DNA from 3 places in the Streptomyces sp. NPDC088810 genome. Region 1 is predicted to be linked to each of the others. Evidence: riboswitches for the same ligand, from Rfam matches in the RefSeq annotation. Region 1 holds a riboswitch; each other region holds the start of a gene.
The links. Region 1 has a riboswitch for cyclic di-AMP ahead of ACIP4Y_RS07425 (peptidoglycan DD-metalloendopeptidase family protein). Riboswitches for the same ligand answer to the same signal wherever they lie in the genome.

Region 1 (9,347 bases):
GGCGGACGTGGAGCGGTTCGTGGACGCCTTCACCGCGGTCATGGACGACGCGCACAGCGGCGGCGGCCTGATGTGGGACTTCGGCAAGACATTGATCAAGCAGGCGGTGGCCAACCGCTGACGGCAGCGCCGGCGGGCGCTCCTGTCCTGCGGCCCTTTTGCCTGTGAGGCAAGGAAATTGCCCAAGGGGCAATACTGGGGCTCAATGGAGGCATGAACGCCTCAGACGCCGCGCCGGCGGCGGGCCCGGCTCCGGACGACGGCCTGCCCGCCGTCGCGCCGCAGCTGCGCGCCCTGCGCCGGCGTGCCGGTCTCACGCTGGAGGCCGCGGCCCGCGCCGCCGGCCTCTCGCCGGCCCATCTGTCCCGGCTCGAGACCGGACACCGCCAGCCGTCGCTGCCGATGCTCCTCGCGCTCGCCCGTATCTACGGTACGACCGTCTCCGAGCTGCTCGGCGAGACGGTCGCCGACCGGGACGCGATCGTGCGGGCCGCCGACATGGAGCCGACCCGGGCGGGCGGCTGGACCTACGTCCAGGCCGGCGCGCCCGGCCGCGGCATGCAGGCCCTGCGGGTGCGGGTGCCGTACGGCTCGCAGGGCGACATCGTGCGCGTCCACCCCGGTGAGGAGTGGCTCTACGTCCTCACCGGGCGGCTGCGGCTGCGGCTCGGCGACACCGGGCACCTGCTCGGACCCGGCGACAGCGCGCACTTCGACTCGCTCACCCCGCACCGCCTCGCCGCCGAGGACCACGACGGCGTGGAGCTGCTGTTCGTCCACACCCTGCTGCAGAGCCCCACGGCCACGCTGTGCCTGGGCCCGCCGACCGGAGAGCTGCCATGAGCAACTACGAAACCAAGTTCCCCCGTTCCCTGTGGGTCCGGCTGATCATCTACATCGCCCTCGGGCACGTCCTGGCGGCGTTCCTCTACCTGCTGTTCGCGGTGGGCGGCAAGAGCTGACACCGGTACCCGGGGTCAGTCCAGCAGGCGCTCGCGCAGCCGGTCGCGGGACTCGGCCGACAGGCCCAGACCCTGCGCGAGGTACGTCTCCACGTCGCCCCAGGTCTCCTCGATGCTCGCGAAGGCCGCCTCCAGGTACTCGGCACGGGCGTCGAAGAGCGGGTCGAGCAGCTCCATCACCTCGGGGGTGTACGCGGTGTCCGCGCTGCCGCTGCGGCGGACCTTGTAGCGCCGGTGCTCGGCGCCCGACTCCAGGTAGTCGGCGACGATCGCGTCCCGCTCGACCCCCAGGGCGAGCAGCGTCACCGCGATCGAGATGCCCGCGCGGTCCTTGCCGGCCGCACAGTGCATCAGCGCGGGCACGCTGTCGTCGGCGAGCGCGTGCAGCACGCGGGAGTGCTCGGCGGTGCGCTCGACGACGATCTTCCGGTAGGAGGCGATCATGCGGGCCGCACCCTTGCCGTCGTCCAGGATCGCGCGCAGCTGGTCGAGGTCGCCCTCGCGGACCATCTTCCAGAACTCGGCGCCGTCCGCCGGGTCGCTCAGCGGCAGGTTCACGTTCCGCACGCCGGGCAGCTCGACGTCGGGGCCCTCCAGCTTCTGGTCGGCCGTGTTGCGGAAGTCGAAGACCGTGTGCAGGCCCAGGGAGGCGAGGAAGGCCGCGTCCTCCTGCGTCGCGTGCGCGAGGTGGCCGCTGCGGAAGAGCACTCCGTGACGCACCCGCCGTCCGTCCACGGTCGGCAGTCCGCCCACATCACGGAAATTGCGCACTCCGGCCAGCTCCGGCTCGGTCGACGGGACCTGCTGCGTCACGGGGGCTCCTCCCGGTCGGTCGCCGCCGTCGCGGCTCGTCGGCGGGCGCTCTGTCGACCATACGGCATCGATTTCCTCGGGCAATGAGTTGTCCACAGGCATTGCCAGAGGGGTGCGCGCACCCGATGATGTTGGCACTTGCGCGGATCTGTTGGCACTTGTGAGGTCTCGATGGTGGACATCGCCGAAAACGGTCGTACCTGGCTGCTGTCCGGCCCCAACAGCAGCTACGCCCTGCATCTCACCGACGCGGACGAGCTGCTGCACCTGCACTGGGGGCCGCGGATCGCCCTCGCCGACGCCGAGGCACTCGCGGTGCGCCCGCTGCCCGGCTACTGGCCCTTCGAGTCCCCGCTGGACGGCCGCGAGGAGTACCCCGTCGAGGGCGGACCCCGCTTCGTCCGCCCCGCGCTGTCCGTCCGCACCGAGGAGCGGCGCGGTACCGAGTGGCGCTTCGTGTCGTACGACACGGAGGGCGCCGAGCTGCGGCTGCGCTTCGACGACGACGGCGTGGGGATCACGCTGCACTACCGGATGCGCGACGACGTGGTCGAGCGCTGGGTGACCGTGGTGAACGGCGGCCACGCGCGCGTGGAGCTGCTGCGGGCCGACGCGGCCACCTGGACGCTGCCCGACCGCGAGGGCTGGCGGCTGTCCCTGCTGCACGGCCGCTGGGCCGCCGAGTCCCGGCTCACCGCCGCCCCCCTCGGCTACGGCGAGAAGGTCATCGGCAGCCGCCGCGGCCACACCGGCCACCAGCACCTGCCCTGGGTCGCCCTCGACACCGACGCCACCGAGGAGCGCGGCGAGGTCTACGGCTGCGCGCTCGGCTGGTCCGGCTCCTGGCGCATCGCCGTCGCCCAACTCCCCGACGCGCGCGTGCAGATCACCGGCGGCGCCGGCTACGACGACTCGGGCCTGCTGCTCCTCGCGCCCGGGGAGTCGTACACCACCCCGGTCTTCGCGGGCCTGTGGAGCGACGGCGGCTTCGGCGGCGCGAGCCGCGCCTGGCACGCCTACCAGCGCGCCTACGTCATCCCGGACGCCGACCGGGACCGGCCCGTGCTGTTCAACTCCTGGGAGGCCACCTTCTTCGACATCTCCGAGGAGCAGCAGCTCGCGCTCGCCCGCCGGGCCGCCGAGATCGGGATCGAGCTGTTCGTCGTCGACGACGGCTGGTTCGGCGCCCGCACCAGCGACCGCGCCGGCCTCGGCGACTGGACGCCCAACCCCGACCGGTTCCCGCACGGCCTGAAGCCCCTCGCCGACCAGGTGCACGGCCTGGGCATGCAGTTCGGCATCTGGGTCGAGCCCGAGATGGTCAACCCCGACAGCGACCTGTACCGCGCCCACCCCGACTGGGTGCAGTACCAGCCGGGACGAAAGCGGACGGAACTGCGCAACCAGCTCGTTCTCAACCTCGCGCGCGAGGACGTCCAGGAGTACCTCTGGGAGCGGCTGGACACCCTGCTGTCCAGCGCCCCGATCGATTATGTGAAGTGGGACTTCAACCGCTGCTTCACCGACGCCGGCTGGCCCGGGGAGCCGTACCCGCAGCGCCTGTGGGTGGACCACGTCCGCGCCCTGTACGCCCTTCTGGACCGGCTGCGGGCGGCCCATCCGGGTGTCGCCTTCGAGTCCTGCTCGGGCGGCGGCGGCCGGATCGACCTCGGCGTGCTCGGCCGCACCGACCAGGTGTGGACCTCCGACAACACCGACCCGCTGGACCGGCTCGCCATCCAGCACGGCTTCACCCAGATCCACCCCGCGCGCGTGATGGCGGCCTGGGTCACCGACAGCCCCAACACCCAGCTCAACGGGCGGGTCAGCTCACTGCGGTTCCGGTTCGTCAGCGCCATGGCGGGCGTGCTCGGGGTGGGCGGAGACCTGACGGAGTGGAGCGCTCAGGAGCTGGCAGAGGCCCGGCGGTGGGTGGAGCTGTACAAGGAGATCCGCCCGGTCGTGCAGCACGGCGAGCTGTACCGGCTGCGGCCCCCGGCGGGCGGTCTGAGCGCCGTGCAGTACCTCCGGGGCGAGGAGACGGTCGTCCTCGCCTGGCTCCAGGCGCAGAGCCACGGCGAACCGGCCCCGGCGGTGCGGTTGCGCGGGCTCGACCCGACAGCCTCGTACGAATGCCGTGAAACGGGCGAAGTGCACCGAGGTGCCGTACTGCGGCACCACGGGCTGCACACCGGACTGAAGGGTGACCTGGACGCGACGGTTATCCGGCTGCACCGCATCTGAGCCTTCTGTCCGAATTGACCCCTTCATTCCAACTCGGTGTGAAATGAAGGGGCCTAGGAATGGTGTGCGTGAGCAGCGTCATATCCGTGACCGAGCGTCGCGCGTCATGTCCACGTAATGCCCGGGTGTGCAGGGGAAATTGAGGGGGCGAAGGGGCGGGGATGCACCGTGGGTGACCGTGCGTCCCCGCATCCGACCACCCGGAACACGAACAACCGGAATCGGTTGCTTGTGTCGTACGTCCCGCTCGCTTACGTTCGCCACCCAACCGGACGGAACGCCGAATCCTGCCGCCGTCCGGACTCCCCACACATGACCCGTGTCGGCAGGAGCGGGGGACCCACCAGGTACGACTGCCTGTCCCGGTCTCCGCGACAGGCTAGGGGTGCAGCCGTGTGCGCACGGCCGGGCAGCTCCAGCCCGAACCCGACAGCTGACCTCGCAGGCGCCGGAGAGGAACAGCTCCATGCCCGCCAAGGGTAAGCACCGACGCCCCAAGACCCCGCGTTTTTCCCGCTCCCTGGCCGTCGCCGGAACCGGCGGCGCCGCCCTCGCGCTCCCGCTGGTGGGGGCCACCGGAGCGCACGCCGCGACCCCCGCGCAGTCCGTGCCCGAAGCGGCCGTGCAGTCCCTTCCGGACGCGGCCGGGAAGGCCGCCGCCCAGCCGGAGGCGGGCGTGCGCACCTACACCGTGCGCGGCGGCGACTGCCTCGCGAAGATCGCCCAGGAGCAGCACGTCAGCGGCGGCTGGCAGCGGCTCTACGACGACAACCGGCAGGTCGTCGGCGCCGACCCGGCGCTCATCCACCCGGGCCTGAAGCTCAGCCTCGGCGGGCAGGCCGCACCGGCCCGCACCGAGTCCGCCGCGCCGAAGCCCGCCCGGCCGGCCGCCCCGAAGCCCGCCCGGCCGGCCGGGTCCGGCACCGCGCAGACCGCCTCCGCCGGCTACACCCTGCCGGTGGCCGGCGCCACCATCGGCACCGGCTACCACGTCGCCGGCAGCATGTGGTCCAGCGGCTACCACACCGGCGTCGACTTCGTCGTCCCGACCGGCACCCCCCTCAAGGCCGTCGCCGCGGGCACCGTCGTCTCCGCCGGCTGGGGCGGCGCGTACGGCAACCAGGTCGTCCTCAAGCTGAACGACGGCCACTACGCCCAGTACGCCCACCTCTCGCAGCTCTCCGTCTCGGCCGGCCAGACCGTGACCGCGGGCCAGCAGGTCGGCCTGTCCGGCGCCACCGGCAACGTGACCGGACCGCACCTGCACTTCGAGATCCGCACCACGCCGGACTACGGCTCGGACCTGGACCCGGTCGCCTACCTCCGCGCGCACGGCGTTCCCGTCGGCTGACACCCGCCCCCCTGCCCGACGCCGCCTATTCCTGACTTGGCATATTTTTGAGAGTGGCTCATCTCACCGTTCGTCAACCCCGGCCTACGGTCGCGTAGGTCACATCGAAAGGTGAATCATGGTCCGACGTGGCAGACGATTCGAAGAATGACAACGCATCAGTGATCGGGTCGTACGTGGCGGTGGGGGACAGCTTCACCGAGGGCGTCGGCGACCCCGGCCCCGACGGGGCGTTCGTGGGCTGGGCCGACCGCTTCGCGGTACTGCTCGCCGACCGGCGCCCCGAGGGGGACTTCCGGTACACCAACCTCGCCGTGCGGGGGAAGCTGCTGGACCAGATCGTGGCCGACCAGCTCCCGCAGGCCGTCGAACTCGCCCCCGACCTGGTCTCCTTCTGCGCGGGCGGCAACGACATCATCCGCCCCGGCACCGACCCGGACGAGGTCGCCGAGCGCTTCGAACGCGCCGTGGCCCGGCTGACCGAGGCCGTCGGCACCGTTATGGTGACGACCGGCTTCGACACCCGGGGCATGCCCGTGCTCAAGCATCTCCGGGGCAAGATCGCCACCTACAACGGGCACGTCCGGGCCATCGCCGACCGGTACGGCTGTCCCGTCCTCGACCTGTGGTCCCTGAAGTCCGTGCAGGACCGCAGGGCCTGGGACAACGACCGGCTGCACCTCTCGCCCGAGGGTCACACGCGCGTGGCGCTGCGCGCCGGACAGGTCCTCGGCCTGGACGTCCCGGCCGACCCGGAGCAGCCGTGGCCGCCGTTGCCGCCCCGGGGCACCCTGGACGTCCGCCGCGACGACGTCCAGTGGGCCCGCGAGTACCTCGTCCCCTGGATCGGCCGCCGCCTGCGCGGCGAGTCCTCCGGTGACCACGTCACCGCCAAGGGCACCCTCTCCCCGGACGACATCAAGCTGCGCATCGCCTCGGTGGCCTGACCCGGCGAACCGCGCCCCGCCGCCTGCGTGGGCGGGCGGGGCGCGGTCGGGTCAGTGGCCCGGGGTGGCCGGCGTGCACGGTGCGGCCCGTGTGCTCACCGTGCCCGTTCGGTCAACGTCTTCCGGTCCAGGCCCAGTTCCCGGGCAAGGGCGTCGTCCACCCACTCCTGTGCGCGGGAGCGCGCCACCGCGCCCGGGTACGACGTCAGCTGCACCGCCAGGCCGTCCAGCAGCGCGGTCAGCCGCAGTGCCGTGCCGGCCGGGTCCGCGCAGGCGAACTCACCGGCCGCCACGCCCTCGGCGATGACCTCCGCGATCGCCGCCTTCCACTGCTTGTCCAGCTCCCGGGTGACCTCCCGCAGCGCCGGCTCGCGCAGGGCGACGGCCCAGCCCTCGATCCACAGCCGCCAGCCCTTGGCCTGCCCGGTCGGCGCGTACCAGCGCACCGCGGCCCGCAGCCGGCGCAGCGCGGTGGTCCGCCGGTCCACCACCTTGCGCAGGCGCGCGAGGTCGTCCTCGGCCGCGTACGCGAACGCGGCGGCGACCAGCTTCTCCTTCGTGGAGAAGTGGTACAGCACCAGCGCGTTGCTCACCCCGAGGGCCGCGGCCACGTCGGCGATCCGCACCGCCGCCACGCCCCGCGCCTCGATCTGCCCGATGGCTGCCCGCAGCAGCTCCTCCCGCCGCTCGGCCACGCTCAACCGCACTCTTGCCACGCGCTCACCCTAGTCGTAGTCGATCGCAGGTGAGCGTCACCGGTCGCAAACGATCCCGTCCCCTCGGCCTCCGCGCCACCATCCCCAGCCGCCCGGCCCGGAGTTGACCACCACCTCAGGGCCTCGACGGCCCGACGGGCGTGGAACGGATCCTCACCGGCGGCCGGGGCCTGCCCCTGCCTGCCCGGACTGTCGGAGGGGCCGACCATAATGGAGGGCCTCACCCACTCCACCGGGAGGTACCGTGACCGGTTTGCGTTCTCCGAGCTCCGGGCTCCGCGCGCTGCGGCCCGCGGCCTTCGGCGCGGACCCGGGCGGTGAGCGCCTGGCACGCATCCGCCGCTCGCCCCACTTCAGGAACGGTGTCTTCCAGAACCCCGGCGGCCCCGCCCGCACCCGCCCCTCCGGCTCCACGATGGACCTCGCGAAGGTGTTCCTGGACAAGGACACCCGGCCGTTGCGCGCCCCCGGAGGCACCGTCCCGGTGCACCCCACCACCTTCGCCGACCTGGCCGGACCGCCCACGACGGGGCTGCGGCTGACCTGGATGGGCCACTCCAGCGTGCTCGCCGAGATCGACGGTCACCGGGTCCTGTTCGACCCCGTCTGGGGCGAGCGCTGCTCCCCGTTCCCCTTCGCCGGACCCAAGCGGCTGCACCCGGTGCCGCTGCCGCTGGCCGCGCTCGGCCCGGTCGACGTCGTCGTCATCTCCCACGACCACTACGACCACCTGGACCTGCCCAGCATCAAGGCGCTGGCGGACACGGACACCGTGTTCGCCGTGCCGCTCGGCGTCGGCGCCCACCTGGAGCACTGGGGCGTCCCGGCGGACCGGCTGCGCGAACTGGACTGGCACGAGTCCACCAAGATCGGCGGGCTGACCCTCACGGCCACCCCGGCGCGGCACTTCTGCGGCCGCGGGCTGCGCAACACCCAGCACACCCTCTGGGCGTCCTGGACCGTCGCCGGCGACGAACACCGGATCTACCACAGCGGTGACACCGGCTACTTCGACGGCTTCAAGGACATCGGCGCCGCGCACGGCCCCTTCGACGCCACGATGATCCAGATCGGCGCCTACAGCGAGTTCTGGCCCGACATCCACATGACCCCCGAGGAGGGCCTGCGCGCCCACCTCGACCTGCAGGGCGGGGCGCCGCACGGCGTACTGCTGCCGATCCACTGGGGCACCTTCAACCTCGCCCCGCACCCGTGGGCCGAGCCGGGGGAGTGGACGAAGGAGGCCGCCGAGGAGGCCGGCCAGGCGGTGGCCCTGCCCCGGCCCGGCGAGCCCTTCGAACCGGCCGGCAAGCTGCCCGCCGAGGCGTGGTGGCGAGGCGTGTCGGGGGACGTGCGGCGCACCTGGCGCTCGGTCGGCGCCTTCGTCGCCGAGCCGCCCGCCCGCGCGACCGGCGACCTCGCGGACTGACCCGGCGGGGGCATGCGTTTCAGCGGGCAAAACGTACGATTGTGAATGAAATGTACGTTGTGCTCGGAGTGCGGTCATGGCCGAGCACGACAAACCGCAGAGGCGGCGACGCCTGAGCCGTCCCGTGGTGCTCGCCGCGGCCGTCGCCCTGGTGGACCGGGAGGGGCCGGCGGTCCTGACCATGCGCCGCCTGGCGGCCGAGCTGGGTGTGGAGCCGATGGCCCTCTACCGGTACACCGTCGGCAAGGAAGGACTGCTCGACGGCCTGGTGGAGTCCTTCTTCGCCGAGGTCGACGAACGGCTGCGGACCTCGGTCGAGCAGGCCCGCGCCGACACGGCCACCGCCTCCGCCGAACCACCCTGGCTGACCGAACTGCGGCGCATCGCGCGGGCGTTCGCCGGTGCCGTGCACGCCCATCCCGAGGTGCTGCCCGTCCACAGCCGCGGAGCACCCTGAGGACACAACGTACATATCGGCATACAGTCGTAGAAAACTGTCGCCCGCACCCTGCGCGCGCTCCTGTGCGACGTCCGTCCCGATGTCGCAGGGCTCGCTGAGGCCTTCAGGCGTGGTGGTCCCGCTAGCGCGGGGACTGCGCGGCAGCCGGGTGGCTGCGGCGCCACTCCAGGCGCGCGCCCAGGATGCACAGGTCGGTGACCAGTGCGGTGGCGGCCACGGTCAGCCATTCCACCGCTCCGCCCGCAGTGCACCTACGGGACACACGTACCCCGTACATCAGTCTGCGCTCGGCACCCCCGGTCAAGGCCAAAGCGAGCACGTTCCGTGACGATCGGCTTTGGGGAAGGGGGTCGGAGAGGGGCCTGGAGCCGCTCCTACGGCGATCCGTGCGCGGGGCAGGCCGTGGCGAGCGAGTCGCTCGGACT
Region 2 (9,347 bases), on a different contig from region 1:
CCCGCGAGGCCACCCAGAACTGCTCGCCGAGCACCTCGCGCCAGACGGTCAGGACGTCGTTCGCCGCGCCCGGCACCGCGTACACGTGCCGGGCCCGGCCCTCGCCGCCCAGCAGGGCCACGCCGGCGCGCAGCTCCCAGTCCTCGTCGAAGTCGATGCGGTGCTGCTCGTCGAACGGCACGTCGATCATGCCGTGGTCGGCGGTCACGTAGAGGGCGCTGCGCGGCGGCAGCTGCTCCGCGAGGCGCTGGACGAGCCGGTCGACGTTCATGAGCTGGCCGCGCCAGGTGTCGGAGGCGATGCCGTAGCGGTGTCCGGCGCCGTCCAGCTCGGAGTAGTACGTGTACACCAGCGAGCGGTCCCCGGCGGCCAGTTGCTCGGCCGCCAGGTCCATGCGGTCCTCGCCGGTGAGCCGGCCGTGGAAGCTGCCGCCGCTGAGCGCCACCTTGGTGAGCGGCGTGTGCTCGAAGGCGGGCGAGGACACCTGGGCGGCGTGTACCCCGGCCTCGTGGGCCAGCTGGAAGACGGTGGGGTACGGCTGCCAGGAGCGCGGTTCCGTGTACGGCTGCCAGCGGAGCTGGTTCATCAGCTCGCCGGTGCCCGGGTTGCGCACGGTGTACCCGGGCAGGCCGTGGAGGCCGGGCGGCAGGCCGGTGCCGACGGAGGCGAGGGAGGTCGCGGTGGTCGCCGGGTAGCCGGCGGTGAGCGGGCGGCCGGTGCCGCCGCGCGAGCTGCCGAGCAGGGAGGTCAGGAAGGGAGCCTCGTCCGGGTGGGCCCTGAGCTGCTCCCAGCCGAGCCCGTCGATCAGGAAGACGCAGACCCGGTCGGTGGCGGTCAGTTCCCCGATCGTGGCGGTCAGACCGGGCACGCCCATGCCGGCGGCCAGGGTGGGCAGCAGGTCGGCCAGGGAGCCGGTGCCGTACTCGGGCAGCGGCGCGGTGTCCAGGGCGAGCGGTTCCGGGTGGTCCCAGGCGGAGAGCTGGGACATCAGCGCGTGAGGTCCGCGGTCGCCTCCGAGATGGCCTGCGCGAAGGCGAGCGCCTGGCGCACCGTCTCCGGGCCGTCCCCGGCCTCGCTGACGCGCAGGCTGAGGTCGTCCGCCGTGGAGCTGCCCGTGTACCCGTGGTCGGCGTCGCAGTTGGGGTCGCCGCAGGCGGCGGGCTCCAGGTCGATGCGGCTGACCGCGCCCCAGCCGATGGTCAGCACGACCTCGCGGGGCAGCGTGCCCGGCGTGTACTGCTCCGGGTTCGCGACGACCCGGCTGACCACGACCGAGGAGATCCGGTCGAGTTTCACGGACTCGGTGGAGGTGGTGGCGTACGGCGTCGGGGACGTGCTGTCGGCGGCCTGCTCGTCGGTGTGGCTGACGATGAAGCGGTTGCCGGTGAGGACCAGCACGGTGACGTGCCGGCGCACCTCGTTCTGGTCGAACGTCGTCTCCTGGTGGACCAGGTACGACCGGACGGGCTCGCCGCCCACCGCGGCCTCCACCGCCTCGGCCACGAGGGCCGGGTAGTAGCCGCTGCGCTCGATCGCCGCGCGCAGCCCCTGGGTCGTCGTACTGGTCTTGGCCATGGCGTCCATCCTAATCCGTGGGCAAGGGCGGTCCGGGCCAGTCGCGCGGACCGGGGGCGGCCTGTGCATCCGCGCGCGGGTGCCTGCGCACGAGCCCCGGCCGGACGTCCAGCCGTCCGGCGGCGACCAGACAGCGGACGGCTTCCCGGCCGCCGGCGTCGGCTTCGAACGCGACGACGAGGGGCGCTTCCTCACCGAGGACCCGCGCGAGACGCGTCGTCTCCTCGGTCGTGGGCGGCCGGAAGACGGGGTCCTGGAAGGCCGGCGGGCAGGAGACGAAGAGCGGGTCGGTGAAGATCACCTCTAGTCCGTGGTGGTGGGCGAGGTCGTACCCGGCGGCCAGGCGCAGCTGCCCGGCGTCGCAGGCGATGATCTCCCAGTCCCACCAACTGCCCTCGGGCAGCTTCCGTCCGGCGATTTCCATCCGTCCCCCCTGGTCCCGCTCAGTAGGCCGGCAGCGTGCGCGGGCCCAGGTCGTCGCGGGCCGGCGGGGGCGCGAGCCGGACGGTGGCGCCGAGGACGCTCACGCCGTGCGGGGCGACGACGACCGGCTCCAGGGTGACCGCGACCACCTCGGGGTGGTCGTCGACCAGCCGGGACACCCGCAGCAGCAGTTCCTCCAGGGCCGGGGTGTCCACGGGGGTGGAGCCGCGCCAGCCGAACAGCAGCGGTGCCGTCCGGATCGACCGCACCAGCGAGGTCGCCTCCCGGTCGGTGACCGGGACCAGCCGGTGGGCCATGTCGCCGAGCAGCTGGGAGGCGGCGCCGGCCAGGCCGAAGGACAGCACGGCGCCGGCCGCCGGATCGATCACCGCGCGTACGACCGTGTCGACGCCGCGCGGTGCCATGCCCTGCACCACCGGCCGCAGTTCCTCCGGCTGCCCGAACAGCTCGGTCAACTCGGTGTACGCCCGCAGCAGTTGATCCTCGTCGGCGAGGTCGAGGCGGACCCCGCCGAGGTCGGCGCGGTGCCTGAGGTGCGGGGCGGTGGCCTTGAGGGCGACCGGGTAGCCGAGCGCGCGGGCGGCCTCGACTGCGGCCTCGGGGGTCGGCGCGGGCAGGGCGCGGCGCACGGGTATGCCGTACTTGCCGAGCAGCTCGCAGGTCTCCGCGTCGGAGATGGTGAGCCCTTGCCCGCGTGTGAGCAGCTCGCCGATCAGCCGGGCGGCCCCCTTCTCGTCGACGTCGTCGTACTCCGGCACCTTCCCGGGGTCGGTCGCCTCCCGCCGCCACCCGGCGTACTTCACGGCTTCGGCGAGGGCCCGGACGGCACGTTCGGCGGCGGGGTAGGCGGGGATGAGGTGGGTGCCTTCGGGAGGGGTGGTGAGGGCGGCGGGGACGGCCGCTCCCGCGGGGCCGGGCGCCCTGTCGCCGGCCCCGGGGGCGGTGCTCGCCGCGGCCGACAGGGCCTCGGCCAGTCCGCCGAGTTCCACGTGCACCACCAGCACGGGTTTTCCCGGCACGGCGGCCGCGGCCGACCGCAGCGCCTCCGCCAGCTCGGCGTCGCCCGGCGAGCCCTCCCCGATCGCGGGGATCGCCGTGACGACGACGGCGTCGTTCGTGCCGTCGGCCAGCGCGGCGGCGAGCGCCCGGTGGAAGTCCTCCGCGGTCGCCCCGGTCGTCAGGTCCACGGGCCGGGCCGGCCGCAGCCCCTCGGCCAGACACCGGTCGTACGTCAGCACGCCCAGCGACTCGGAGTTGCCGAGGATCGCCACGCGCGGGCCCGCGGGCAGGGGCTGGCGCGCGAGCAGCAGCCCCGCGTCGACCAGTTCGGTGATCGTGTCGACCCGGATCACGCCGGCCTGCCTCAGCAGCGCGGAGACGGTCGCGTACGGCAGCCGCGTGGCCCGTACCGCGTGGCCCTGCGGTGCCGTGCCGGTCCCCTGCACCACCACGAGGGGCTTGGCCGCCGCCGTCCGCCGGGCGAGGCGGGTGAACTTGCGGGGGTTGCCGATGGACTCCAGGTACATGAGGACGACGTCGGTCTCGGGGTCGTCGTACCAGTACTGCAGGACGTCGTTGCCGGAGACGTCGGCGCGGTTGCCGGCGGAGACGAAGGTGGAGACGCCGGTGACCCCGGTGACGCCTCCGCCGCGCCGGTGCAGCCGGGACAGCAGGGCGATGCCGATGGCGCCGGACTGGGCGAACATGCCGATGCGGCCGGGGCGGGGCATCTCGGGGGCGAGCGAGGCGTTCAGCCGGACGTCCAGGGCGGTGTTGATGATCCCGAAGGCGTTCGGGCCGATGATCCGCATGCCGTACGCGCGCGCGGCGCGGACGAGGGCCCGCTGCCGTTCGCGCCCCTCGGGGCCGCTCTCGGCGTATCCGGCGGAGAGCACGACCAGTCCCTGGACGCCGTGGTCGCCGCACTCGGCGACCACGGCGGGCACCTGCTCGGCCGGTACGGCGACGACGGCGAGGTCCACGGGCCCGCCGATGTCCCGCACCGAGCGGTGCGCGGGCACCCCGTCGACCTCCTTGAGGTCCTCCGGGAAGACCTTGTTCACGGCGTACAGACCGCCGGTGTAGCCCGCTTCGCGGATGTTGCCGAGGATGCTGCGGCCCACTCCGCCGGGTGCGCGCCCGACGCCGACGACCGCGACCGAGCCGGGCGCGAGGAGCCGTCGTACCGAGCGGGCCTCGGCGCGCTGTTCCCGCGCGCGCTGCACGGCGAGGGAGCGGTCGGTGGGTTCGAGGTCGAACTCCAGGCGGACGACACCGTCCTCGAAGCTGCGCTTCTGTGTGTACCCGGCGTCCGTGAACACCTTGATCATTTTGGTGTTGGCGGGCAGCACCTCGGCGGCGAAGCGGCGGATGCCCCGCTCGCGTGCGACGGCCGCGATGTGCTCCAGCAGGGCGGAGGCGACCCCGCGGCCCTGGTGGGCGTCCTGCACGAGGAAGGCGACCTCGGCCTCGTCGGCGGGCGCGGAGGCGGGCATGCCGTCGGCGCCGATGCGGTCATAGCGTACGGTGGCGATGAACTCGCCGCCGATGGTGGCCGCGAGTCCCACCCGGTCCACGAAGTCGTGGTGCGTGAAGCGGTGGACGTCCTTGGCGGAGAGCCGTGGGTACGGCGCGAAGAAGCGGTAGTACTTCGACTCGTCCGAGACCTGCTCGTAGAAACTGACCAGGCGGTCGGCGTCATCAACGGTGATGGGCCGGATGCGTGCGGTGCCCCCGTCACGCAGCACCACGTCCGCCTCCCAGTGGGCGGGGTACTGGTGCCGGTCCTGCCGGTCCGCCGAGGTCTGCATGGGCCCCAGAGTACGGCTCGCGTACGACAACGGCGCGAGGCAGTCTGTGGAGGACGGGAAGCCGGACCGAGGCCGCGGTCCGGCGCCACGGCGGAAGGGGACGGACGTCCCCTCCGGGCACGCTTCACGATATGGGAAACTGGTCTAGACAACCCTGAACACCGAAGGGCAGCAACACATGGCTGAGCGCCGCGTCAACGTCGGCTGGGCCGAGGGCCTCCACGCCCGCCCCGCCTCCATCTTCGTCCGAGCCGCCACGGCCGCAGGCGTCCCGGTGACGATCGCCAAGGCCGGGGGCAACCCCGTCAACGCGGCCTCCATGCTCGCCGTTCTGGGCCTGGGCGCCCAGGGCGGCGAGGAGATCGTCCTCGCCTCCGACGCCGAGGGTGCGGACGCCGCACTCGACCGGCTGGCCAAGCTGGTCTCCGAGGGCCTGGAGGAGCTGCCCGAGACCGTCTGAGCGAGCACCGCACAGAGCGCCGGAGCCGCGTTCGCCTTTCGGGGCGGCGCGGCTTCGCCGTATGCGCGTCCGCCCGGTGCCGTCGATTCACCGGCGGCCCGGGAAAACCGCATGAATTACCGCACCATGAATTCGGGCAGCAGAAAACACTCCGCCCCGGAATAACCCCTCTTTGTATACGGCGCCCGTGTTAATGCCGCTGGCCCGACATGTTTACGGCTTGTTGCGAAGTCCTCACACGCTCCGCGGCACCGGAAAAGCGCAGCCGGTGCGCGCCCGTCGCGCGCTCGGCGTGCAGCGTGGTGAGCGCCCGCGCGCGCTCGGCGTCCCCGCGCGCCACCGCGTCCACGATGGCGCCGTGCTCCGTCCAGGACTCCATCGGGCTGGCCGGCGCCTCCACCGTGTACATCCAGGCGATCTTGTGCCGCAGCTGGGTGAGCATCGAGGTGAGCGAGGGGCTGCCGGAGGCCTGGGCGAGCGTCTCGTGGAACCAGCCGCCCAGCGAACGCAGATCGTCGCTGCCGCCCCGCCTGGCCCGCTCCTGGCCCAGCCGCACCAGGCCGCGCAGCACCTTCAGGTGGGCCTCGGTGCGGCGCTGGGCGGCCCGGGCGGCGCCCAGCGGTTCCAGCAGCATCCGCATCTCCAGCAGGTCGGCGGCCTCCTGCTCGGTCGGCTCGGCCACGCACGCGCCCGCGTGCCGGCGCGTCACCACGAAGCCCTCGGCCTCCAGGGTGCGCAGGGCCTCGCGCACGGGGACGCGCGAGACGCCGTACCGGCGGGCCAGGACTTCCTCGGTGAGGCGGCTGCCGCGCTTGTAGACACCCGCGACGATGTCGTCCCGGACAGCGGTGCACACCGAGTGCGCCGGAATACGCATGACCGACCTCCGCCTTAATCCCCGTGAAACGTCGACGATGGACGTGTGTTCCGTGACTCTATTCCAATGAGCCGGAATTTCCGACGGCGGGTCGTAATCCATGGATATTTTTTGGTCAGCGGATCCGGCGGACACTGCGAAAAACGGCGAAAGCCCCGGCTAGGTGAGCCGGGGCTTCGTAGGGTCGTGCGCGGGGCGTCAGACGTTCACGCCGTGCTTGCGGAGGTAGGCGATCGGGTCGACGTCCGAGCCGTACTCGGGGGTGGTCCGGGCCTCGAAGTGCAGGTGCGGGCCGGTGACGTTGCCGGTCGCGCCGGACAGGCCGATCTGCTGGCCCGGGACGACCTTCTGGCCCACCGTGACGCCGATGGAGGACAGGTGGCCGTACTGCGTGTACATGCCGTCCGCCATCCGGATCACGATCTGGTTGCCGTACGCGCCGCCCCAGCCGGTGGAGACGACCGTGCCGGAGCCCACCGCGTGGACGGCCGTGCCGCTGGCCGCATGGAAGTCGATGCCGGTGTGCGAACCGGAGGACCACAGGGAGCTGCTGGCCTGGTAGCCCGTGGAGACGTACGAGTGCCCGATGGGGGCGACGAAGGTGTTCAGCCGCTTGCGCTCGGCCTCGCGGGCGGCACGGGCCTTGGCCGCGCGCACCTCCTCGGCCCGCTTGGCGGCGGCCTTCGCCGCGGCCTCCTCGGCGGCCTTCTGCTCGGCGGCCTGCTGCTGGGCGGTGGCCTGCGCGTCGATCTGCCGGGGGACGTCCTCGGTCACGGTGAGAACGGGGACGAGGCCGGTCTGCTCCGTGGGGCTCTCGGCGGCGAGCGCCGGGGAGGCGGCGAGGGTGCCGATCACGCCGGTGGTGGTGAGGGCCGCGACGCCGGCCGCCTGGGCCGTGGTCCGCTTGACCCGGCCGGGCTTGCGGTGCTTCCCGGTGGCGCACATGAACGCCATGAAGTGGCTGGTCCTTTCCTTCCCTCTCGCCTACCGGGTTAGCTGACGGGTTCGGAGCAGGAAGGTCTCCTACGGGCCCCCTCGCAGCCGCGCGGGCGCCCGATTCACCCCAGGGACGGTGGGTCCCCGGCTCCCCTGGCTCGCGCCGTACGGGGACTCGGCGATGACTGTCCGGTGCCGCGGGTGCGGCGCACTGCCTGACGAACAGCCCGGATGACGCTACGGCGGCGCGCTTTCAATCCTCAAACGCAGCGGGGCTTTTGTAGCGCATCCCACAGGGCAGACAGGCAACCTCCGCCCCAAAACGGGCATCTGAGGGAACGAGTGGAACAGCAGGGCCCTGACGACCCGAAGGTCGCCAGGGCCCACGCGCGCGTGCCGTTACTCGGCCGCCACCACGGTCACTTCACCGATGCCGAGCGCCTCCACCGGCGCCTTGATCTGGGCCGCGTCACCGACGAGGACGGTCACCAGGCGGTCCACCGGGAAGGCGTTCACGACGGCCGCGGTGGCCTCCACCGTGCCCGTGGCGGCCAGCTGCCGGTACAGCGTCGCCTGGAAGTCGTCGGGCAGGTGCTGCTCGACCTGGTCGGCCAGCGTGCTCGCGACGGCCGCCGCGGTCTCGTACTTCAGCGGCGCCACGCCGACGAGGTTCTGCACGGCGACGTCCCGCTCGGCGTCGGTCAGGCCCTCCGCCGCGACGGTCCGCAGCACCTTCCACAGGTCGTCCAGGGCCGGGCCGGTGTTCGGCGTGTCCACGGAGCCGCTGATGGCGAGCATCGCCGCGCCCGTGCCGTCCGGCGCGGACCTGAGGACCTGCCCGAAGGAGCGCACGCCGTAGGTGTAGCCCTTCTCCTCGCGCAGGACGCGGTCCAGGCGAGAGGTGAGGGTGCCGCCGAGGCAGTACGTGCCGAGCACCTGGGCGGGCCACACGCGGTCGTGCCGGTCGGGGCCGATCCGGCCGATGAGCAGCTGCGTCTGGACGGCGCCGGGCCGGTCCACGATGACCACGCGCCCGGTGTCGTCCGCGGTCACCGGCGGCACCGGCCGGGGCTCGCCCGGGGTGCCGGTCCAGGCGCCCAGGGTGTCGCCGAGCAGCCCGTCCAGGTCGGTGCCGGTCAGGTCGCCGACGACGACCGCGGTTGCCGTGCCCGGCCGCACGTGGCGGTCGTAGAAGGCGCGTACGGCCGCGGCGTCGATCTTCTCGACCGTCTCCTCGGTGCCCTGGCGCGGCCGGGACATGCGCGAGGTCGCCGGGAACAGCTCCTTGGAGAGTTCCTTGGCGGCCCGGCGGGAGGGATTGGCCAGCTCGTGCGGGATCTCGTCCAGGCGGTTGCGGACCAGCCGCTCGACCTCGCTCTCGGCGAAGGCGGGCGCGCGCAGGGCGTCGGAGAGCAGCCCGAGGCCCTTGGCCAGGCGGGAGGCCGGGACCTCCAGGCTGAGCCGGACGCCGGGGTGGTCTGCGTGCGCGTCCAGGGTGGCACCCGCGCGCTCCAGCTCGGCGGCGAACTCCTCGGCGGAGTGCTTGTCGGTGCCCTCCGAGAAGGCCCGCGCCATGATCGTGGCGACACCGTCGAGGCCCGTCGGCTCGGCGTCCAGCGGCGCGTCCAGCAGCACCTCGACGGCGACGACCTGCTGACCGGGGCGGTGGCAGCGCAGCACGGTCAGGCCGTTGTCGAGCGTGCCGCGTTCGGGGGCCGGGAACGCCCAGGGCCTGGCCTCGCCCGGCTGCGGCTGGGGGTGGAAGTCCATGGTGGCGAGCTCGGTCACTTGGCCGTCTCCTCGTTCTCGTTGCCGGCCTCTACGGTGGCTTCCTGCTCCGGGTCCTCGGGGACCTCGGCGTCCGGGGCGGCCTGCGGGGACTTCGGCTCGTAGACGAGGACCGCGCGGTTGTCGGGCCGCAGACGGGCCTTGGCGACCTCCTGGACCTCCGCCGGGGTCACCTCCAGGACGCGCTTGACGGCGGTCAGGGCGAGCTGCGGGTCGCCGAACAGGACCGCGAACCGGCACAGTTCGTCGGCGCGGCCGGCGACCGTGCCGAGCCGGTCCAGCCACTCGCGCTCCAGCTGCGCCTGGGCGCGCTCCATCTCCTCCGGAGTGGGACCCTCCGCGGCGAACCGGGCCAGCTCCTCGTCGATGGCGGTCTCGATGACCGGCACCTCGACGTCACCGGAGGTCTTCACGTCCAGCCAGCCCATGGAGGGCGCGCCGGCCAGGCGCAGCAGGC
Region 3 (9,347 bases), on a different contig from region 1:
GTCGCGTCAACGACCTTGGCGCACAACGCGGGTTGACGCTTCGCTACGACAAGACGTCGGTGGCGCGCTGGGTGTCGAAGGGCATGGTGCCGCAGGGTGCGGCGCCGCATCTCATCGCCGCAGCCATCGGCCAGAAGCTGGGCCGGCCGGTGCCGCTCCACGAGATCGGCCTGGCGGACGCGGATCCCGCGCCCGAAGTCGGCCTCGCCTTCCCCCGGGACGTGGGGCAGGCGGTCAAGTCGGCGACCGAGCTGTACCGCCTCGACCTCGCCGGCCGCCGCGCCGGCTCCGGCGGCATCTGGCAGTCCCTGGCCGGGTCGTTCGCAGTGAGCGCATACGCAACGCCCGCCTCACGATGGCTGATAACCCCCGCCGACAGCTCGGTCGCGCGGGAGGCGGGCTCCGGCGAGGGCTCCGGCGCACCGATCAAAGTCGGCCACAGCGACGTGCAGAAGCTGCGGGAGGCCGCCGAGGACGCCCGGCGGTGGGACTCCAAGTACGGCGGCGGGGACTGGCGTTCGTCGATGGTGCCGGAGTGCCTGCGGGTGGAGGCGGCACCGCTGCTGCTCGGCTCCTACTCCGACGAGGTCGGCCGCGCCCTGTTCGGCGCCTCCGCGGAACTCACCCGGCTCGCCGGGTGGATGGCCTTCGACACCGGGCAACAGGAGGCCGCGCAGCGGTACTACATCCAGGCGCTGCGGCTCGCGCGCGCGGCGGCCGACGTCCCGCTGGGGGGCTATGTGCTGGCCTCCATGTCGTTGCAGGCGACGTACCGGGGCTTCGGGGACGAGGGCGTGGACCTCGCGCAGGCCGCGCTGGAGCGCAACCGGGGGCTGGCGACCGCCCGCACCATGAGCTTCTTCCGGCTGGTCGAGGCGCGGGCACACGCGCGTGCGGGCGACGCCCAGGCGGCGGGCACGGCGCTGAAGGCGGCCGAGAGCTGGCTGGAGCGGTCCCGTCCCGGCGACAACGACCCCTCGTGGCTCGGTTTCTACGGGTACGACCGGTTCGCCGCGGATGCCGCGGAGTGCTACCGGGACCTGAAGGCGCCCCGGCAGGTCCGGCGGTTCACCGAGCAGGCGCTGTCGAAGCCGACGGAGGAGTTCGTGCGGTCGCACGGGCTGCGGCTGGTCGTGTCCGCGGTGGCCGAGCTGGAGTCCGGCAATCTCGACGCGGCGTGCGAGCAGGGGGTGCGGGCGGTGGAGGTGGCCGGGCGGATCTCCTCGGCGCGCACCACCGAGTACGTGAAGGACCTGCTGCACCGGCTGGAGCCGTACGGGGACGAGCCGCGCGTGGTCGAGCTGCGGGAGCGGGCGCGGCCGCTGCTGATGGCTCCGGCGTAGGGAGGGACGCCTACGGGGGTGCCGGGCCCCTCCTCGGCGTTTGAAGCCGTTGTCAGTGGCGCAGTGCACTATCGGAGGCGGAGGTGGTGCAGGTGCGGGCCGGGGCGTACGACTGTGATGTGCTCGTGATCGGTGGGGGGATCGTCGGGCTGTCGACGGCGTATGCGATCACGCGGGCCGCGCCGGGGACGCGCGTGACCGTGCTGGAGAAGGAGCCCGGCCCGGCCCGGCACCAGACGGGGCGCAACAGCGGGGTCATCCACAGCGGGATCTACTACCGCCCGGGCTCGCTCAAGGCGCGGTACGCGGTGCGGGGCGCCGCCGAGATGGTGAAGTTCTGCGCCGAGTACGGCATCGCGCACGCCGTCACCGGCAAGCTGATCGTCGCCACCGAACGCGAGGAGCTGCCCCGGCTGCACGCGCTCGTGCAGCGGGGCCGCGAGAACGGCATCCCGGTGCGGGAGCTGGGGCCGGCCCAGATCGCCGAGTACGAGCCGGAGGTGCACGGTCTCGCCGCCATACACGTCGGTACGACCGGGGTGTGCGACTTCGTGGGCGTCGCCCGGCAGCTGGCGCGGGCCTCCGGGGCGGAGATCCGGTACGGCGCGAAGGTCGTGCGGGTGGACCGGCGCCCGGAGCGGGGCGTGGCCGTGCTCACCGCGAGCGGGGACGTCGTACGCGCGCGCGTGCTGGTGAACTGCGCCGGGCTGTACTGCGACGAGGTGGCCCGGCTGACCGGCGACGAGCCCGAGGTGCGGATCGTGCCGTTCCGCGGGGAGTACTACGAGCTGGCGCGGCCGGAGCTGGTGCGGGGACTGGTGTATCCGGTGCCGGACCCGGCGTTCCCGTTCCTCGGGGTGCATCTGACGCGCGGGATCGACGGAGGCGTGCACATCGGCCCGAACGCGGTGCCGGCGCTGGCCCGGGAGGGGTACGACTGGGGGGTCGTACGGCCCCGGGAGCTGGCCGGGACGGTGGCGTGGCCGGGATCGTGGGCGATCGCCCGGCGGCACTGGCGGTACGGGGCGGGTGAGCTGCACCGGTCGGTGTCCAAGGGAGCGTTCCTGCAGGCCGTGCGCAGACTGCTGCCCGCGGCGGAGGCCGGCGATCTGGTGCGGGCCCCGGCCGGGGTGCGGGCGCAGGCGGTGCTGCGGGACGGGACATTGGTGGACGACTTCCTGATCCGGGAGGGGGCGCGGGCGGTGCATGTGCTCAACGCCCCGTCCCCGGCGGCGACGGCGTCCCTGCCGATCGGGCGGGAGATCGGGCGCCGGGTGCTGGAGATGCTCGCGGCGGCCGGCTGAGCGGCCCGGCTGAGCGGGCAGCCGCGCGGGGCGCCGTAAAATCGGTCGTACTGTGTCTGACTCCCTGAACACCCCCGATGCCCCGCTCTCGGCACCCCACGCCCCCGGTGTCCCCGTCCGGCACACCCGGGCCAAGGGGGAGCCGCGCTTTCCGGACGGGCCCAAGGCGGATCCCGCCGGATCGCACTTCGAGCGGCGGATCCGCAGCTTCCAGCCGCGGCGGAGCCGGGTGACGGCCGGGCAGGCCGACGCGCTGCAGCGGCTGTGGCCCGCGTGGGGGCTGGACATCGACGGGCAGCAGGTGATCGACCTCGGCGACCTGTTCGGGAACGACCACCCGGTGGTCCTGGAGATCGGCTTCGGGATGGGCGAGGCCACCGCGCAGATGGCCGCGGGCGACCCGGACACCAACATCCTGGCCGTCGACGTGCACACCCCGGGCCAGGGGAACCTGCTGAATCTCGCCGACCGGAACGGCCTGACCAACGTCCGGGTGGGCAACGGCGACGCGATCATCCTGCTCCGGGAGATGCTCCGCCCGGACGCACTGGACGGGCTGCGCGTCTACTTCCCCGACCCGTGGCCCAAGAAGCGGCACCACAAGCGGCGGCTCATCCAGCCCGAGTTCCTGACGCTCGCCGCGACCCGGCTGAGGCCCGGCGCGATCGTGCACTGCGCGACCGACTGGGAGCCGTACGCCGAGCAGATGCTGGACGTGCTCACCGCGCACCCGGACTTCGAGAACACCCAGCCGGACGGCGGCTTCGCGCCGCGCCCCGACTTCCGGCCGCTGACCCGTTTCGAGGGGCAGGGACTGGACAAGGGACATGTGGTGAGAGACCTGCTGTTCCGGCGTGTCCCGCACAGCGCCGCTGAGCAGGACCGTTAATCCGCTCCAGCCCCTCGCCCCGCCACCGTTAGGGTCGATGCCGTGGCCACCAGTCCTCCGTTTCCGACGTATCCGCCGCGCCCCGGCGACGGTGTGCTCCGCCACCCGCACTGGTGGCAACGCAGGTGGGTGCGGTACGGAGCACTGAGTTCCCTGCTGGCCCTGTCCGGTCTGGTCATCCTCGCGCTGGTGCGGCGGCAGACCGGCACGGAGGGCTTCCTCGTCGGGCTCGGCCTGGCCGTGCTGCCCGTGCCCTGGCTGATAGCCGCCTTCCGCTGGCTGGACCGGGTACAGCCGGGCCCCTGGCGGAACCTGGTGTTCTCCTTCGCCTGGGGAGCCTGTGCGGCGGCACTGATAGCCATCGTGGCCAACAGCTTCGCGACCAAGTGGATAGCCACCTCGACCGCGGACCCGGCAAGCGCCGACACGCTCGGCGCCACGGTGATAGCCCCGATCGTGGAGGAGTCCGCGAAGGCCGCCGCCGTGCTGCTGGTCTTCCTCTTCCGCCGGCGCGACTTCGCCGGGATCGTGGACGGGGTGGTGATCGCCGGGATCACCGCCACCGGCTTCGCGTTCACCGAGAACATCCTCTACCTCGGTACGGCCTTCGGGACCGACCAGCTCACCGGCGACCGCGGCATCGCCTCCGTCACCGCCGCCACCTTCTTCGTGCGCATCGTGATGTCCCCGTTCGCGCACCCCCTGTTCACCGTGCTCACCGGCATCGGCTTCGGTATCGCCGCGCTGTCCGCCGAGCGGCAGCATCTGCGGCGGATCCTGCTGCCGCTCTGCGGCCTGCTGCTCGCGATGGGCATGCACGCCTTCTGGAACGGCTCCTCCACCTTCGGCGAGTACGGCTTCTTCGCCGTCTACGGCGCCTTCATGGTGCCCGCGTTCGCGCTGCTGACCTGGCTGGCGATCTGGACCCGGCAGCGGGAGCTGCGCACCGTGCGGGCGGAGCTGCCGGCGTACGTGCTGGCCGGCTGGCTGGGGCCGGCCGAGCCGTTCGCGCTCGGGTCGATGCGGGCGCGGCGGATGGCCCGGGACTACGCCCGGCACCACCACGGGCGCCCGGCGGCGCGGGAGGTCGCCCGGTACGAGGCGGACGCCACCGCGCTGGCCTTCCTGCGGCACCGGGGGCGGGCGGGGAAGGCCGGCCCCGACTTCGTCGTACGGGAGCAGGAGCTGCTGGACGAGCTGTGGAAGCGCAGGCACGTGGCCCGGCCGGCCCTGGAGTACGCGAGCAGGGCCTCCGTACCGGCGCCGGCGCACTGGGGAGCGGCGCCGTACGGCTATCCGGCGATGCCGTACGCCGCGTACAACCCGTACCGGACGTAGCCGCCGGGGCTGCCGGGGGTGCGGCACCGCCGGAGCGGGGGATCAGCCCGGCATGAGCCAAACGACAGGCCCTAGGCGGAGGCCTGAGTCAGCCGGTCCACCTCGGCGTCCGTGAGCTTCAGCTCCGCCACCCCGACCAGCGCCGGCAGCTGTTCCACCGTCCGTGCCGAGGCGATCGGGGCCGTGATCGTCGGCTGGGCGGCGAGCCAGGCCAGGGCGACGGTGGCGACCGGGGCCTCGTGGGCGGCGGCGATCTCGTCCAGGGCCGCCAGGACCTTCCGGCCGCGCTCGGTGTCGGCGTACTTCTGGGCGCCGCCGGCGCGGGCGCTGTCGACGGTCGTACCGGGCCGGTACTTGCCGGTGAGGAAGCCCGAGGCGAGGGAGAAGTACGGGACGGCGGCCAGGCCCTCGCGGGCGGCGAGGTCCTGCAGCGGGCCCTCGTAGGTGTCCCGGGAGACCAGGTTGTAGTGCGGCTGGAGGGCGACGTAGCGGGCGAGGCCCTCGCGGTCGGAGAACTCCAGGGAGGCCTGGAGGCGCTCGGGGGTGATGTTGGAGGCGGCGATCTGCCGGACCTTGCCCGCCTTCACCAGCCCGTCCAGCGCTCCGATGATCTCCTCGACCGGCACCTGGGGCTGGTCGAAGTGGGTGTAGTAGAGGTCGATGTAGTCGGTGTCCAGGCGGCGCAGGGAGGCGTCGGCCGCGGCCTTGATGTTGGCGGCGGACAGCCCCTGGTACTCCGGGTGCTGGCTGACCTTGGTCGCGATGACGACGTCGGAGCGGTTGCCGCGGGCGTTGACCCACTTGCCGATGATCGTCTCCGACTCGCCGCCCTGGTTGCCCTCGACCCAGGCGGAGTAGGCGTCGGCGGTGTCGATGAAGTTGCCGCCGGCCGCCGTGTAGGCGTCGAGGACGGCGAAGGAGGCCTGTTCGTCCGCGGTCCAGCCGAAGACGTTGCCGCCCAGGGAGAGCGGGAAGACCTCGAGATCGGAAGAGCCCAGTTTACGAAGTGACGTCATACGACAGGTCAACGCCGGCGGGGGAAGACCGCATCCCGCCGCCGGCGTCAATTTCCCGCAAAGTGTCCCGCGCGGGGCGGGGGCGTCAGGGGGTGAGGCCCTTGCCGCGCAGCCACGCCATGGGGTCGATCCCGGTGGCCTGGCCGCCGGGGTGGACCTCCAGGTGCAGGTGCGGGCCGGTGACGTTGCCGGTGGCGCCGACGCGGCCGATGACCTCGCCGGTGGAGACCTTCTGGCCGGCCGTGACGTTGATCGAGGACTGGTGGCAGAACCACAGCTCGGTGCCGTCGTCGAGGGTGAGGATGGTGCGGTAGCCGTAGGAGCCGGCCCAGCCCGCCTCGGTGATCGTGCCGCTGTGGACGGCCTTGATCAGGGAGCCGGTGGGGGCGGCGAAGTCCAGACCGGTGTGGTAGCCGGAGGACCACATCGAGCCGGCCTGGCCGAAGGTCGAGGTGATCGTGTACGAGGAGGTCGGCAGCGTGTACTGCTTGGCCAGCCGGGCCAGCCGCGCCTCCTCGGCCTTCTTCTCGGCGGCGGCCTCCGCCTTCTCCTTGGCCGCGGCGGCCTTGGCGGCGGCTTCCTTCTCGGCCCGGGCGGCGGCGTCGGCGGCCTGCTTCTCGGCGGCGGCGAGCGCGACGGCGGTGGCCTTGCTGTCGGCCTGGCCCTGCTGCTGCTCGGCCTGGGCCATGATCCGGTTGCGCAGGGCCTCGCCCGCGTCGGTGCCGTCCTCGCTGTCGGCGGTGGCCACACCGACGCTGCTGAGCGTGGTGGTGGCCTCGGCGGCCGGGGCGTCGCCGGAGCCTTCCTCGAAGAGGGAGCCGACGGAGGGCAGGTCCGGCAGGGAGATGGAGACCGGCGGCTTGCCGGTGTTGGCGCTGGCCATGCCGCCCGCGCCGACCGCGGCCATGACGCCGACGCCGAGGACGGTGGAGCTGCGCGCGAAGCCGCCGCGCTGTTTGGCGACGCGGTGCCGGCCGCGGACCGGGGCGACGGATTCCTCGGTCGGGTTCCACTCCTCCCAGGAGCCCTCCTCGGCGCGGTAGGAACCGTAACCGAAGGTCTCGGTCTCGCGCTGAGCCGGTATGAACGGGGCTTCTGGGGCAGGCCGGTTGGACGCCACGCAGGCGTACTCCTTTCCTTCCTCCGCCTACCGGGTTAGCTGACGGGTTCGGAGCAGGAAGGTCTCCTACGCGCGTAAACCGGTCGTGGACTCCATGAGTTCACGACGGCATCCGCGTGATTCACCCCAAGGTGGTGGTTCCCCGGTTCCCTTGCGGGATTCGGCGCGTGCGCACGGAGCCGCCTCTGGTGACGGCTGGGACGACCGCGCTGCGTTATCGAACGTTAATAGACTTGCCAGTCACTTTCCAAGCCGTTCGGCTTGATCGTTCACGCTTTTGCCGGTGCAGCTATCGCCCACTACCCCGCCAAAACGGGCGAGTTGACCTGACCTCGGAAGAGTTCAGGAGTCACTTCGGGTTTTGATGGCGACTCAGATGTTATGCGTACGCGCTCGCCCGGTCACCTTCGGTGACGACCGTCAGGGCCGCCGCACGGCGAGCAGCGCCATGTCGTCGGTCATGCCGCCGCCGCAGTGCCGGCGCACCTCCGCGGCGAGCCGGCCGAGCAGTGCGGCCGGGCCCGGGAAGGTGCGCCCGGCGAGCCGCCGCTCGGGGTCGTAGAACCGGCCGTGGGCGTCCCGGGCCTCCGAGAGGCCGTCGGTGTGGAAGAGCAGGGTGGCGCCGCTCGGGAAGCAGGCCTCGGTGGCCCGGTCCGGCCACAGGCCCAGGTCGCCCATGCCGAGCGGCAGCGCGGGTTCGGCGGGAGTCAGGGTGCGCAGGGTGCCGTCGGCGTGCAGCAGCAGCGGCGGCGGGTGGCCGCGGTTGACGATCCGTACGAGGCCCTCGCCGTGCGGGAGCTCGGCGAGGACCGCGGTGGTGAACCCCTCGAACGCGTCGATCCCGTCGCGCCGGGTGCCCTCGCGGGCCAGCGCCCGCTCCAGCCGCTCGGCCACCTGCTCCAGCGTGGCCTCCTGCTCGGCCGCCTCCCGGAACGCGCCGATCACCACGGCGACGGCGGCCACCGCGCCCATGCCCTTGCCGCGCACGTCCCCGACGACCAGCCGGACGCCGTGCGGGCTGTCCTGCACCGCGTACAGGTCGCCGCCGATGAACGCGTCCTGGCGTGCGGCCTCGTAGCAGGCGGCGATCTCGAAGCCGCCGATCCGTGCGTCGGGCTCGGGCAGGACGGCCCGCTGGGCGGCCTCGGCGATCTCCCGGGCGGAGGCGAGCTGCCGGTCGCCGCGCCGGACCACCCGGTTGATGACGGCGGCCAGCAGGGCGACCGTGGCCACGGTGACCACGTCGGTGACGGTGCCCACGGTCGGGTGGGCACCGGCGTCGGTGTGCACGGCGTAGGCGGCGGCGAGGGACGCCAGGCCGGTGAGGACGGTGGTGCGCAGCGCGGACAGGGGGGCGGCGGCCAGCGGGGCGGCGGTGAAGAAAGGGACCGGAGTGAAGTCCTCCGGGGTGAGCAGGCCGTACAGGACCCCGCAGACGACGAGGAGCCCGGGCAGCGCACGGGCCGAGCCTGATCCCGGGCGGCGGCGGACACGCGCCGGCGCGGGCTCGGCACCGAGCCCCGGGTCGGGCACGGGATCGCCGGGGAGCCGGTCTCCCGCCCTGGCGTACGGGCTCTCCTCCACCTTTCCAGGGCGCACCGCGTGTCTCCCACATGTCCGACGTGCCTCCAGGTTTCCGGGCCCCGGGACACCGGGCGACCCCGGTGGACCGAAAGGGGTGTGCGAGTGGTCCCGCGCATGGCGTACACTGGAGTCACAACGACGCGGGGTGGAGCAGCTCGGTAGCTCGCTGGGCTCATAACCCAGAGGTCGCAGGTTCAAATCCTGTCCCCGCTACTGAAGACTCAGGGCCCGGAATCCACTGGATTCCGGGCCCTGAGTGTTTCCGGTACCCGTCCACCGTGCAGCCCACGGCGGACGGGCCGGCGCTCACAGCAAGTGAGCGTTCGGCGCCTTGGCGAGTTCCGCCAGTTCGGGAAGCACGACGACCTGCGCACCCCCGGCGACGAGAACCCCCGTCCCGTCGGCCGCGTGGACGAACGTGTCGGGTTCACGCCACGCGGTGACGACCCTCCGCACCCCCGCCCGCAGAATCAGCTCCGCACAGGGCGCCGGCCGGGACGCACGCCGGGCGCAGGGCTCCAGGCTGCTGTACACGGTCGCGGCAGCCACCCGCGGATCGGCCGGATCGATCTTCGCGAGCGCCGCCTCCTCCGCGTGCACCACAGGATCGGCTCCCTCACGCGAATACCCGCGCGCCAGCTCCGTACCGTCGGCGGCCACCACCACCGCACCGACACTGAACGCCGTCTCCGAGGGCGGGCACTGCGCGGCCAGCTCGCAGGCGGTGCGCAGCCAGTGGCGGTCCGCGGCGGT

Region 2: another riboswitch for cyclic di-AMP. It lies ahead of ACIP4Y_RS34840 (M23 family metallopeptidase); the one in region 1 lies ahead of ACIP4Y_RS07425 (peptidoglycan DD-metalloendopeptidase family protein).
Region 3: another riboswitch for cyclic di-AMP. It lies ahead of ACIP4Y_RS24205 (M23 family metallopeptidase); the one in region 1 lies ahead of ACIP4Y_RS07425 (peptidoglycan DD-metalloendopeptidase family protein).

Annotation. Positions count from the first base shown of each region.
Region 1 is NZ_JBIVJQ010000002.1:161,637-170,983, reverse strand. Features, by position in the region: gene ACIP4Y_RS07450 (aspartate aminotransferase family protein) at 1-121, shown strand, start outside; gene ACIP4Y_RS07445 (XRE family transcriptional regulator) at 214-843, shown strand; gene ACIP4Y_RS07440 (DUF6126 family protein) at 840-962, shown strand; gene ACIP4Y_RS07435 (tyrosine-protein phosphatase) at 978-1,775, opposite strand; gene ACIP4Y_RS07430 (alpha-galactosidase) at 1,947-4,019, shown strand; cyclic di-AMP (ydaO/yuaA leader) riboswitch at 4,288-4,480, shown strand; gene ACIP4Y_RS07425 (peptidoglycan DD-metalloendopeptidase family protein) at 4,486-5,370, shown strand; gene ACIP4Y_RS07420 (SGNH/GDSL hydrolase family protein) at 5,532-6,317, shown strand; gene ACIP4Y_RS07415 (TetR family transcriptional regulator C-terminal domain-containing protein) at 6,413-7,033, opposite strand; gene ACIP4Y_RS07410 (MBL fold metallo-hydrolase) at 7,278-8,462, shown strand; gene ACIP4Y_RS07405 (TetR/AcrR family transcriptional regulator) at 8,539-8,919, shown strand.
Region 2 is NZ_JBIVJQ010000015.1:129,665-139,011, reverse strand. Features, by position in the region: gene ACIP4Y_RS34870 (alkaline phosphatase family protein) at 1-988, opposite strand, end outside; gene ACIP4Y_RS34865 (DUF5998 family protein) at 988-1,575, opposite strand; gene ACIP4Y_RS34860 (hypothetical protein) at 1,586-1,999, opposite strand; gene ACIP4Y_RS34855 (GNAT family N-acetyltransferase) at 2,019-4,829, opposite strand; gene ACIP4Y_RS34850 (HPr family phosphocarrier protein) at 5,008-5,289, shown strand; gene ACIP4Y_RS34845 (GntR family transcriptional regulator) at 5,480-6,166, opposite strand; gene ACIP4Y_RS34840 (M23 family metallopeptidase) at 6,365-7,120, opposite strand; cyclic di-AMP (ydaO/yuaA leader) riboswitch at 7,133-7,293, opposite strand; gene ACIP4Y_RS34835 (M16 family metallopeptidase) at 7,502-8,890, opposite strand; gene ACIP4Y_RS34830 (M16 family metallopeptidase) at 8,887-9,347, opposite strand, start outside.
Region 3 is NZ_JBIVJQ010000007.1:384,207-393,553, reverse strand. Features, by position in the region: gene ACIP4Y_RS24230 (MFS transporter) at 1-1,343, shown strand, start outside; gene lhgO (L-2-hydroxyglutarate oxidase) at 1,427-2,647, shown strand; gene trmB (tRNA (guanosine(46)-N7)-methyltransferase TrmB) at 2,700-3,536, shown strand; gene ACIP4Y_RS24215 (PrsW family intramembrane metalloprotease) at 3,579-4,874, shown strand; gene ACIP4Y_RS24210 (aldo/keto reductase) at 4,946-5,890, opposite strand; gene ACIP4Y_RS24205 (M23 family metallopeptidase) at 5,976-7,010, opposite strand; cyclic di-AMP (ydaO/yuaA leader) riboswitch at 7,018-7,186, opposite strand; gene ACIP4Y_RS24200 (PP2C family protein-serine/threonine phosphatase) at 7,431-8,609, opposite strand; tRNA gene ACIP4Y_RS24195 (tRNA-Met) at 8,734-8,807, shown strand; gene ACIP4Y_RS24190 (dihydrofolate reductase family protein) at 8,901-9,347, opposite strand, start outside.